DNA from 2 places in the Pseudomonas sp. SG20056 genome. Region 2 is predicted to be linked to the other one. Evidence: predicted binding sites of a transcription regulator. Region 2 holds the regulator's gene; the other holds the start of a gene.

The links. Region 2 encodes FliA, which starts transcription of late flagellar genes. Its sites were predicted from a motif close to CTAAAGTTTNNNNNNNNNNNGCCGNTAA; they were not measured.
Positions count from the first base shown of each region.
Region 1: a site for FliA is predicted at 1,828-1,855, ahead of RHP75_RS16830 (methyl-accepting chemotaxis protein). Genes of this name have one in related genera too.

Region 1 covers NZ_CP134499.1:3,535,093-3,540,374, forward strand. The annotation lists gene RHP75_RS16820 (imelysin family protein) at 1-671, shown strand, start outside; gene RHP75_RS16825 (DUF1513 domain-containing protein) at 681-1,790, shown strand; gene RHP75_RS16830 (methyl-accepting chemotaxis protein) at 1,981-3,606, shown strand; gene RHP75_RS16835 (efflux RND transporter periplasmic adaptor subunit) at 3,803-4,939, shown strand; gene RHP75_RS16840 (multidrug efflux RND transporter permease subunit) at 4,966-5,282, shown strand, end outside.
Region 2 covers NZ_CP134499.1:1,525,727-1,531,008, reverse strand. The annotation lists gene RHP75_RS07345 (chemotaxis protein CheA) at 1-797, opposite strand, end outside; gene RHP75_RS07340 (protein phosphatase CheZ) at 809-1,597, opposite strand; gene RHP75_RS07335 (chemotaxis response regulator CheY) at 1,617-1,991, opposite strand; gene fliA (RNA polymerase sigma factor FliA) at 2,089-2,835, opposite strand; gene fleN (flagellar synthesis regulator FleN) at 2,832-3,662, opposite strand; gene flhF (flagellar biosynthesis protein FlhF) at 3,740-5,041, opposite strand; gene flhA (flagellar biosynthesis protein FlhA) at 5,057-5,282, opposite strand, start outside.

The sequences.
Region 1 (5,282 bases), 2.0 Mb from region 2:
GCGTCGTGGTGCAAGGCCTGACGGCCTATGAATACCTGCTGTTCGACCCGGCCATCGACCTGAACGTCGCCGAGCAGAAAGCCCGCTACTGCCCGCTGATCGTTGCCATTGGTCAGCACCAGCAAGTGCTCGCCGCCGATGTGCTGAGCCAGTGGCAAGCCAAAGACGGTATGGCCGCGCTGCTCAAGGATTTCCCCAACGCGCGCTACGCCGAAGCCCCGGAAGCGGTGGCCGAACTGCTGCGCACCCAGGTCAGCGCCATCGACGGGCTGAAGAAGAAACTCGGCACGCCACTCGGCCGCCAGAGCAAAGGCCAGCCGCAGCCCTATCAGGCCGAAGCCTGGCGCAGCAAAGCCAGCCTGGCCAACCTCGCCGCCAGCCTGGCCAGCGCCGAACGCATCTGGCTGGGTGCCGAGCAGGACGGCATTCAGGCGCTGCTCGGCAGTGATCAAGACGCACTGAAACAACGCATCAACGCCGCCTACAACGACACCCGCCAGCGCCTGGCCGCAGCCCAGCGCCCGCTCGGCGAGCTGCTTAGCGACGAAGCCGGGCGCACCGAGGTCAACGCCCTGTATGACAGCCTGAATGTGCTGCATCGCCTGCATGAAGGCGAGCTGGCCAAGACCCTGGGCATCCAGCTGGGCTTTAACGCCCATGACGGTGACTGAAGCATGCAGATCAATCGCCGCGCCTTTCTAGGCCTGAGCATCGCTGCTGTTGCCGCTACCGCAGCGGCCGCCGGCACTTACGGTGGCTGGACGCTGATGCACAGCGGCGCACAGCCGTTATTACTATCGGCGCGCAACGACAGCGCCGGCAAGCACTATGCCGTGTGTTATCGACTGGATGGCAGCCAGGTATTTGCCACTCAGGTGAACGAGCGCTGCCACGATGTGATCGGCCACCCGTTCTTGCCCATGGCGTTGTTTGTCGGCCGTCGTCCGAGCACTCAGAGCTACCTGATCGACACCCGCGACGGCCGCCTGCTGCAAACCCTGAATTCGCCCAAGCAGCGCCACTTCTACGGCCATGCGGTATTCCACAAGGACGGCGAATGGCTGTACGCCACCGAGAATGACACCTCCGATCCCGGTCGCGGCGTACTCGGGGTCTATCGCCTGCAAGGTGAACAGTTGCTACGCAGCAGCGAACTGTCGACTCACGGCATCGGCCCGCACCAGCTGCTCTGGATGCCCGACGGTGAAACCCTGGCAGTGGCCAACGGCGGTATCCGCACCGAGGCGGACAGCCGGGTGGAAATGAACCTCAACGCCATGGAGTCCAGCCTGGTGCTGCTGCGCCGCGACGGCAGCCTGGTCAGCAAGGAACAGCTGCCCGAACGGATGAACAGCGTGCGCCATATGGCCGTGGCCAGTGACGGCACCCTGGTGACCGGGCAGCAATATATGGGCGAGCTCAGCGATGTGGTGCCGCTGTTGGCGATCAAACGCCCTGGCCAGTCCTTCCAGCACTTCCCAGTGGCCGATGCGCAGCGCCAGCTGATGAATCAATACACCGCCAGCGTGGCGATCCACAGCGAGCTGCGCCTGCTGGCGTTGACTGCGCCACGCGGCAACCGGGTGTTTATCTGGGATCTGGACAGCGCCGAGCTACGCCTGGATGCGCCTCTGGCCGACTGCGCCGGCGTTGGCGCGGTAACCGACGGCTTTGTGGTCAGCAGCGGCGTCGGTCGTTGCCGGCTATATGACTGCCGCAGCACCCAAATCAGCAGCCAGCCACTGCAACTGCCTGCCGGCCTGTGGGACAACCACCTACGCCTGGCCTAGACCCGCGACGCTGAATCTGTAACACGCCTGCGGCATGCTAAAGAATCATGCCGCAGAGCCGATCTATACTCCAACTAGCCGCTGCCTTCAGGCAATCCGGCCCAGCTGATACCAGTCGATAGGGATCTTCGCAGTTAGGGCGCGCTCAGCGTCACTGGCATCCCGCCTTCCACACCCAGGGGTCTCACCCATGTTTCTGCAAAAATCCTTGCGCGCGCAAATTCTCGCCCTGCTCGGCGGTAGTCTGGCGCTGATCTTGATCACGGCACTGGCCTGCTTCAGCTTTCTTTCCAACGGTATGCAATCCTACCGCGGCCTACTCGACGGCCCGGTAGAAGCATCGCGCCTGATCGATTCAGCCAACGTTGAGTTCAAGATCCAGGTACAGGAATGGAAAAATGTCCTGCTGCGTGGCCAAGACAGTGAAAACCTGAACAAGTACTGGGGCCAATTCGAGGCACAAGAACGCAAGGTACAGGACACTCTTGACCAGCTTGCAGAACTTGCCGCCACTGATCCGCAATTGAAAACCCAGATCGAACGCCTACGCAGCGAACATCAAACTCTTGGTGCCAACTACCGCAAGGGCCGTGATGCTTTTGTCGCAGCCTCCGGCGACGCCAAGGCCGGTGACGCGGCAGTGAAGGGTATTGACCGCGCCGCAAGCGAACAGATGAGCATGCTGGTCACCCGACTGCGCGAGCAAAGCCTGGATCAGGCCACCATGCTCAATGCCTCCGGCGAGCGCACCATTCTGGTCGGCACAGTGGTCATGCTGGCCGCCACCATATTTATCGCGCTACTTAGCCTTTGGCTGGTCAACCGCAACCTGATCATTCCCATCCGCCACCTGATCAGTCATGTCGACGAGCTCAGCCATGGCCGCTTCGGCCAGCACATGGAAACCAACCGAGCAGACGAACTGGGCATGCTGGCAATTGCCTCCAACACCCTGCGCGACTTCCTAGCCAGCACCACCCATAGCCTGCAACAGAGCAGCAACAACCTAGATAACGCGAGTGGAGAGCTAAACAATATCGCCTCACGCATGACACAGGGCATCCAGGATCAGTTCAACCGCACCGATCAGGTAGCCACTGCCATGCACGAAATGTCCGCCACCGCTCAGGAAGTCGCGCGCCACGCGGCCGAAGCGGCAGGCGCGGCTGATGCAGCCGACAACGCCGCACGCCAGGGCGAAACAGTGATGCAGGCGACCATCAAGACCATCACCGATATTCGCAGCGAAATCAGCAACACCTCGGAAGTAATTCGCCGCCTGGAAAGCGACAGCGGGCGCATCGGCAAGGTGCTGGAAGTGATTCGTGGCATCGCCGAGCAGACCAACCTGCTGGCGCTCAATGCCGCCATCGAGGCCGCCCGCGCCGGCGAACAGGGCCGTGGCTTTGCCGTGGTGGCCGACGAAGTGCGCACCCTGGCCCAGCGCACCGCCCAGTCCACCGCGGAAATCCACCAGATCATCGACACCGTGCAAACCGGTGCGGTCAATGCGGTGCGCGCCATCGAGAGCGGTCAGCAGCGTAGCGAGGAAGGCGTCACCCAAGTCACCGAGGCCGGCGCTACGCTGCAGTTGATTACCAATGCAGTGGAAGCGATTCGCGATATGAATCGGCAGATCGCCACCGCCGCCGAAGAGCAAACCTCGGTGGCCGAAGACATCTCGCGCAACCTCACCGAAATCACCGCCATCGCCGGCTCCAACCAAGAAAACGTCGAGCGCACGCAGGCCGCCAGCAAAAACTTAAGCACACTCTCCGGCGAGCTGGGCGAGGTAACTCGACGCCTCGGCGCATGAGGCAAAACCGCCCGCCGCAACACACAAAATGCCAGCATATGCTGGCATTTTGCTTAAAAAGCGCTTGATCAATCAGGCAACTTTTGCACAACAATATTTTGCAAATGCGAATCTTTGACAGGCCTGTGCGCGAGGTCTAATGTGCCCCTCTTGCCTATTCCCAGGCTATCCAACCGCCTTGCCAAGGAACCGGAATATGTTGCTCCGCCGCATGCTGATCATGCTCGGCGCAGTACTCGTCGTGGTACTCGCCCTCGCCGCCTACAAAGGCTTTTCCATCTACCAACAAGTGCAAATGTTCTCGGCACCGCAGCCGGCCATCAGCATTGATGCCGCGACAGCAGAAGAACACCCGTGGCAGGGTCGCCTGCCGGCCATCGGCACCCTGAAAGCGTTCCAGGGTGTCGACCTGACTGTGGAAGTCGGTGGCACCGTGCAGCAGGTGCTGTTCCGCTCCGGCGAGCAGGTCACCCTGCAGCAACCGCTGATCCAGATGGACAGCGATGTCGAGCAGGCCAGTCTGGGCACTGCCCAGGCCGAACTGGGCCTGGCCCGCGTGGAGTACGAGCGCGGTCGCAGCCTGGTCAATCGCCAGAGCATCTCGAAAAGCGAGTTCGACCGCCTCTCCGCCAGCCTGCAGAAGGCCAATGCCAGCGTTGCCCAGCTGCAGGCACAACTGGCGAAGAAACGCATTCTTGCGCCCTTTGCCGGCACCATCGGCATCCGCCAGGTGGATGTCGGTGACTACCTGGCCTCCGGCACCACCATTGCCACTCTGCAGGACCTGAGCAAACTATACGTCGACTTCTTTCTGCCGGAACAGGCGGTGCCCAAACTGGCCATCGGCGAGCGCGTACGCTTCAGCGTAGCGGCTTACCCAAATGAGGTGTTCGAAGGCGAAATCGCCGCGATCAACCCCAAGGTCGAGGACACCACCCGCAACGTGCAGGTGCGCGCCATGCTGGCCAACCCGGAAAGCAAACTGCTGCCCGGCATGTTCGCCAACCTGGAAGTGCTGCTACCGGGTGAGCAGAACCTGATCGTCGTACCGGAAACCGCCATCACCTACACCCTCTACGGCAACTCGGTGTACGTGATCGGCGAGAAGAAAGGTGAAGACGGCCAGGTGGTCAAAGATGACAAAGGCCAGGCTGAACTGGTGGTCGAGCGTCGCTTCGTCGAAACCGGCGAGCGCCGCGAAGGCCAGGTGGTGATTCTCAAAGGCCTGCAGGCCGGTGAGCAGGTGGTATCCGCCGGCCAGCTGAAGCTGGATAACGGTGCCCACGTCAGCATCGCCAATGCCAATGTCGAGGCCAAGCCGAGCGCCGAGTAATCGCGCTGGCGTAAAGGAACTTATTTATGGCTTTTACTGATCCCTTTATCCGTCGCCCGGTATTGGCGACCGTGGTCAGTCTGTTGATCATCCTGCTTGGCTTCCAGGCATTCAGCAAACTGACCATCCGCCAGTACCCGCAGATGGAAAACGCCCTGATCACGGTGACCACGGCTTACCCCGGGGCCAATGCCGAGACCATCCAGGGCTATATCACCCAGCCGCTGCAGCAGAGCCTGGCCAGCGCCGACGGCATCGACTACATGACCTCGGTCAGCCGGCAGAACGTCTCGGTTATCTCGATCTATGCGCGTATCGGCGCCAATAGCGACCGTTTGTTCAC
Region 2 (5,282 bases):
TTGGCCGCCGGCGTAGCAGGTGCTGGCGCAGGAGGCGGAACAAACTGACCTTTGCCATGCAACTGATCAAGCAACGACTCGAATTCATCATCGGTGATTTCATCACCGCCCGCCGCCACTGCCGCTGGTGCAGCCGCAACAGGTGGGGCAGGTGCAGCAGCAACGTCAGGCGCTACAAACTGACCTTTGCCGTGCAGCTGATCGAGCAAGGACTCGAACTCATCATCGGTAATTTCATCACTGCTGGCAGCGCTGGGCGCTTGCGTCGGAGACTCATCCAAGGCACCCAATAACTGCTCGAATTCGCTATCGGTGATATCGCCAGCGGATTCTTCGACTGCAACCTCGGTTTCAGGCTCAGGCTCAGGCTCGGCGTGCGCTTCAATCGGCGCGGTCTCTTCGGCACCTGCCGGTTCAGCCAGACGCGCCAAGGCAGCAAGCAGTTCAGGGGTTGCCGGAGTCAGATCGGTACGTTCACGGACTTCGGTAAACATGCTGTTGACCGCATCCAGTGCTTCCAGCACCACATCCATCAACGCGGAGTCGACGCGCCGCTCACCCTTGCGCAGGATGTCGAAGACGTTTTCTGCGATATGGCAGCATTCCACCAGCTCATTGAGCTGGAGAAAACCGGCACCACCTTTAACGGTATGAAACCCGCGAAAAATAGCGTTGAGCAGATTCATGTCGTCCGGGCGACTTTCCAGCTCTACGAGCTGTTCGGACAGTAGTTCAAGAATCTCGCCGGCCTCTACCAGGAAGTCCTGGAGGATTTCTTCATCGGCGCCGAAGCTCATAAGACGTGCTCCTAAAATCCCAGGCTGGAAAGCAGGTCGTCGACATCATCCTGATTGGATGCGACGTCTTCACGCTTATCGGCATGAATCTGCGGACCTTCACCACGGGAAGGCTCTTTTTGTTTTTCTTGTTCGGCGCGGAGCAACTCATGGTTGTGCTCAATGCCGGCAAACTGGTCCACCTGACTGGCCATCAGAACCAGTTTCAGCAGGTTGCTTTCCACTTCGGTTACCAGCTGCGTTACACGCTTGATCACCTGTCCGGTCAAATCCTGATAGTCCTGAGCCAGCAGAATATCGTTGAGGTGCCCAGATAGCTTGGCACCGTCGCGCTCGCTACGGGCGAGAAACAGCTCAACACGCTTGGCCAGTTCGCGGAAACCATCGGCGCTCATCTCGCGGCGCATAAAGCGTCCCCAATCGGCGCTCAGGCTCTGTGCCTCATCACTGAGGTCATTAACCAGTGGTGCACTCTGCTCAACCAGATCCATGGTGCGATTGGCCGCTTTTTCGGTCATCGTCACCACGTAATTCAAACGCTCGGTGGCATCGGTGATTTGCGAAACCTCAGTGGCATGTGGCACACGGGGGTCGAGCTGGAAATTGACGATGGCGTTATGCAGCTCACGGGTCAGCTTGCCGACCTCGTGATACAGGCCACGGTCACGCGCTTTGTTGAGCTCATGTATCAGCTGTACCGCTTCACCAAAGTTGCCTTGTTCCAGGCTGTCTACCAGTTGGCGAGCGTTGTGTTTCAGGGTCGACTCAAGGTCACCCTGAACGGAATCTTTATGTTCCATAGCACCCTCATGGCAAACATCAGCCGTTGACCCGCTCGAAGATCTTTTCAATCTTCTCTTTCAGCACCTGGGCAGTGAACGGTTTGACTACATAACCGTTAACCCCAGCCTGGGCTGCTTCAATGATCTGATCGCGCTTGGCTTCTGCGGTGACCATCAACACCGGCAGGGTTTTCAGGCGCTCGTCTGCACGTACCGCGCGCAGCAGGTCGATGCCCGTCATGCCGGGCATGTTCCAGTCCGTCACCAGAAAATCGAAACTGCCGCTCTGCAGCATGGGCAGCGCGGTGACGCCATCATCGGCTTCCGCTGTGTTGGTGAACCCCAAGTCACGCAGGAGGTTCTTGATGATCCGTCGCATCGTTGAAAAGTCATCAACGATGAGGATTTTCATGTTCTTGTCCAAGTCGACCTCCGTACAGTCCCAAACGCACACAGCAACCTGCGTGCGCTTTTAATCGTGAAACCGGCCCAGCGCTAGCGAATACAACTCAATGTGCACGCCACTCGCCCAAACGAGCGCGTAAACGAGCGGCACACTGACTGTGTAGTTGGCTTACACGTGATTCGCTAACCCCCAACACCTCGCCGATCTCTTTAAGATTCAGTTCTTCATCGTAATATAGCGCTAACACCAGGCGCTCGCGCTCCGGCAGGTTGGCAATGGCATCTGCCAGGGCCGCCTGAAAGCGTTCATCTTCCAGATCACGAGAAGGTTCGAGGTGGTTGCTGCCAGCGTCTTCACCCAGCCCACCGTGCTCGCCGTCCTGCAACAGGTCGTCGAAACTGAACAGGCGGCTGCCTAAAGTGTCGCCAAGAATGCCGTAGTAATCCTCGAGACTCAATTGGAGTTCGGCCGCAACCTCTTGATCTTTAGCGTCTCTGCCGGTTCTGGCCTCAATTATTCGAATTGCGTCGCTAACCATGCGGCTATTGCGATGCACTGAACGTGGCGCCCAATCACCTTTACGCACCTCATCAAGCATTGAGCCGCGAATGCGAATACCGGCGAACGTCTCGAAACTGGCACCTTTGCTGGAGTCGTATTTTTTTGACGCTTCAAGCAGACCGATCATCCCGGCCTGAATCAGATCATCGACCTGCACATTGGCCGGTAGACGGGCCAGCAAGTGATAGGCAATGCGTTTGACCAGGGGCGCGTAGCGCTCGATCAACTGGTGCTGGGAATCCTGCGCCTGCGCCTTGCTATACATACGAAGTCCAGAGGCTGCTGTCATATGGCCGTGTCCGCGATCGGTTGCTGCACCAGACGCTCAACGAAAAACTCCAAATGACCGCGCGGGTTAGCCGGTAACGGCCAGGCGTCGACTTTCTGGGCTATCGCCTTGAACGCCAGCGCGCACTTCGAGCGCGGGAAGGCTTCGTAGACCGCGCGCTGCTTCTGCACGGCCTTGCGCACTGACTCGTCATACGGCACTGCGCCTACATACTGCAGGGCAACATCAAGAAAACGATCAGTGACTTTAGTCAGCTTAGCAAAGAGGTTGCGACCTTCCTGCGGGCTGTGAGCCATATTGGCCAGTACGCGGAAACGGTTCATGCCGTGGTCGCGGTTGAGCAATTTGATCAGCGCGTAGGCATCGGTAATCGACGTAGGCTCATCACACACCACCACCAGCACTTCCTGGGCAGCGCGCACGAAGCTCACAACACCGTCACCAATACCCGCGGCGGTGTCGATGATCAACACGTCGAGGTTGTCACTGATATCGCTGAACGCCTGGATAAGCCCCGCATGTTGCATGGGTGACAGCTGCACCATGCTCTGAATACCCGAGGCTGCCGGCACGATACGAATGCCGCCAGGGCCCTGCAGTAACACATCGCGCAGCTCGCACTCGCCACTGATGACGTCTTCCAGGGTGCGTTTGGCGCTGAGGCCCAACAACACGTCGACGTTGGCCAAGCCAAGGTCGGCGTCCATCAGCATCACCCGACGGCCGAGATCAGCCAGGGCCAACGCCAGGTTCACCGAGACGTTGGTCTTACCGACGCCACCTTTGCCGCCGGTCACCGCAATCACCTGTACGGGATGCATACCCATATTTCTACACACCTTGTCTAACTTCGACTGGAGCCACTTGGCTGGCTAAGCGCGGTTCATTGCCAACAGCAGGACGCTTAACTGACGCGTCGTGCGGGTTGCTGGTAAAGCCCGGCAAACATCTCCGCCATCGTATCTTCGCTTGGATCCTGGGTTGCCTGCAGCCCTACGGCCCGGCTAACCAATTGATGACTGCGTGGAATCTGCAAATCATCGGGAATGCGTGGCCCATCAGCGAGATAGGCTACCGGTAGACGCTGGCTAATAGCCAGTCCTAAAACCTCACCCAGGCTGGTGGCCTCATCCGCTTTTGTCAGAATGCAGCCAGACAAGCCGCAACGCTTATAACTATGGTAGGCGGCTTTCAGCACTTGGCCCTGGCTGGTAGCGGCCATGACCAGATAATTTTTTGCGTTGACACCACGGCTGGCCAGCGTTTCCAGCTGCATGCGCAGGGCTGGGTCATTGGCGGGCAGGCCGGCAGTGTCAATCAGCACCACCCGCTTGCGCGCCAGCGGAGCCAAGGCTTGAGTCAACGATTGACCAGGGTCAACCAGCGTTACCGGGACATTGAGAATACGCCCCAAGGTCTTGAGCTGCTCCTGAGCACCAATGCGGTAGCTGTCCAGGCTGACCAGGGCAATATGCTGGGCGCCGTACTTGAGCACGTAACGCGCGGCCAGCTTGGCCAGAGTAGTGGTTTTGCCCATGCCAGCAGGGCCTACCAAGGCGATTACGCCGCCCTCTTCCATCGGTTCCTGCTTCGGCGTTTTGATCGCGTGAGCCAGGTGCGCCAGCACCATGCGCCAGGCCTGGCGAGGTTCAGTCACCGTATTCACACGCTCCAGTAGCGCTTTCGACAATTCGGCCGACAAGCCCATGCGCTGCAGGCGACGCCACAAATTGGCTTGCTGCGGGCGACGGTTCTGCAACTGCCCCCAGGCAATCGAGCCCAGCTGCACTTCAATCAGCTCACGCAGGCCATGCAGTTCGAAACGCATGGCATCCAGGGCGCGCTGATCGGTTGCCGCAGCTGGAGCTGCCTGCGATTTGCGCATCACAGCCGCCAAGCTGTCAGCAGGCAGGCTGTCAGCCGCGCCAAACAGCTGGCGGTCTTTGCCGGCATCGACCTGAGTGCGGGTGGTCAGCTCGGCCTGGGCCGTGGCAATTTTCGCCTGAGTCTTGCGCAGCTCGGCTTCCAACGCAGGGTTGGGCTGACGGGCCGGTGCGGCTGGCACCTGATAATCCAGCGCGGCGGTCAATTCGACACCACCGGCTACCCGGCGATTGCCAATGATCGAGGCATCGGCACCCAGCTCATCACGCACCAATTTCATGGCGGTACGCATATCGGCGGCGAAAAAGCGTTTGACCTGCATGGCCTGTAACCTCGGTTAGTTCTGCCCCACCGTCGCAACGATGGTGACCTGCTTGTTATCCGGAATTTCCTGGTATGCCAGTACATGGATACTCGGAACCGCCAGCCGCGCGAATCGCGAGAGCATCGCCCGGACCGGACCGGCAACCAGCAGAATCACTGGCTTGCCGAGCATCTCCTGGCGCTGCGCCGCTTCCACCAGGGAACGCTGCAGCTTCTCGGCCATGCCAGGTTCCAGGAGG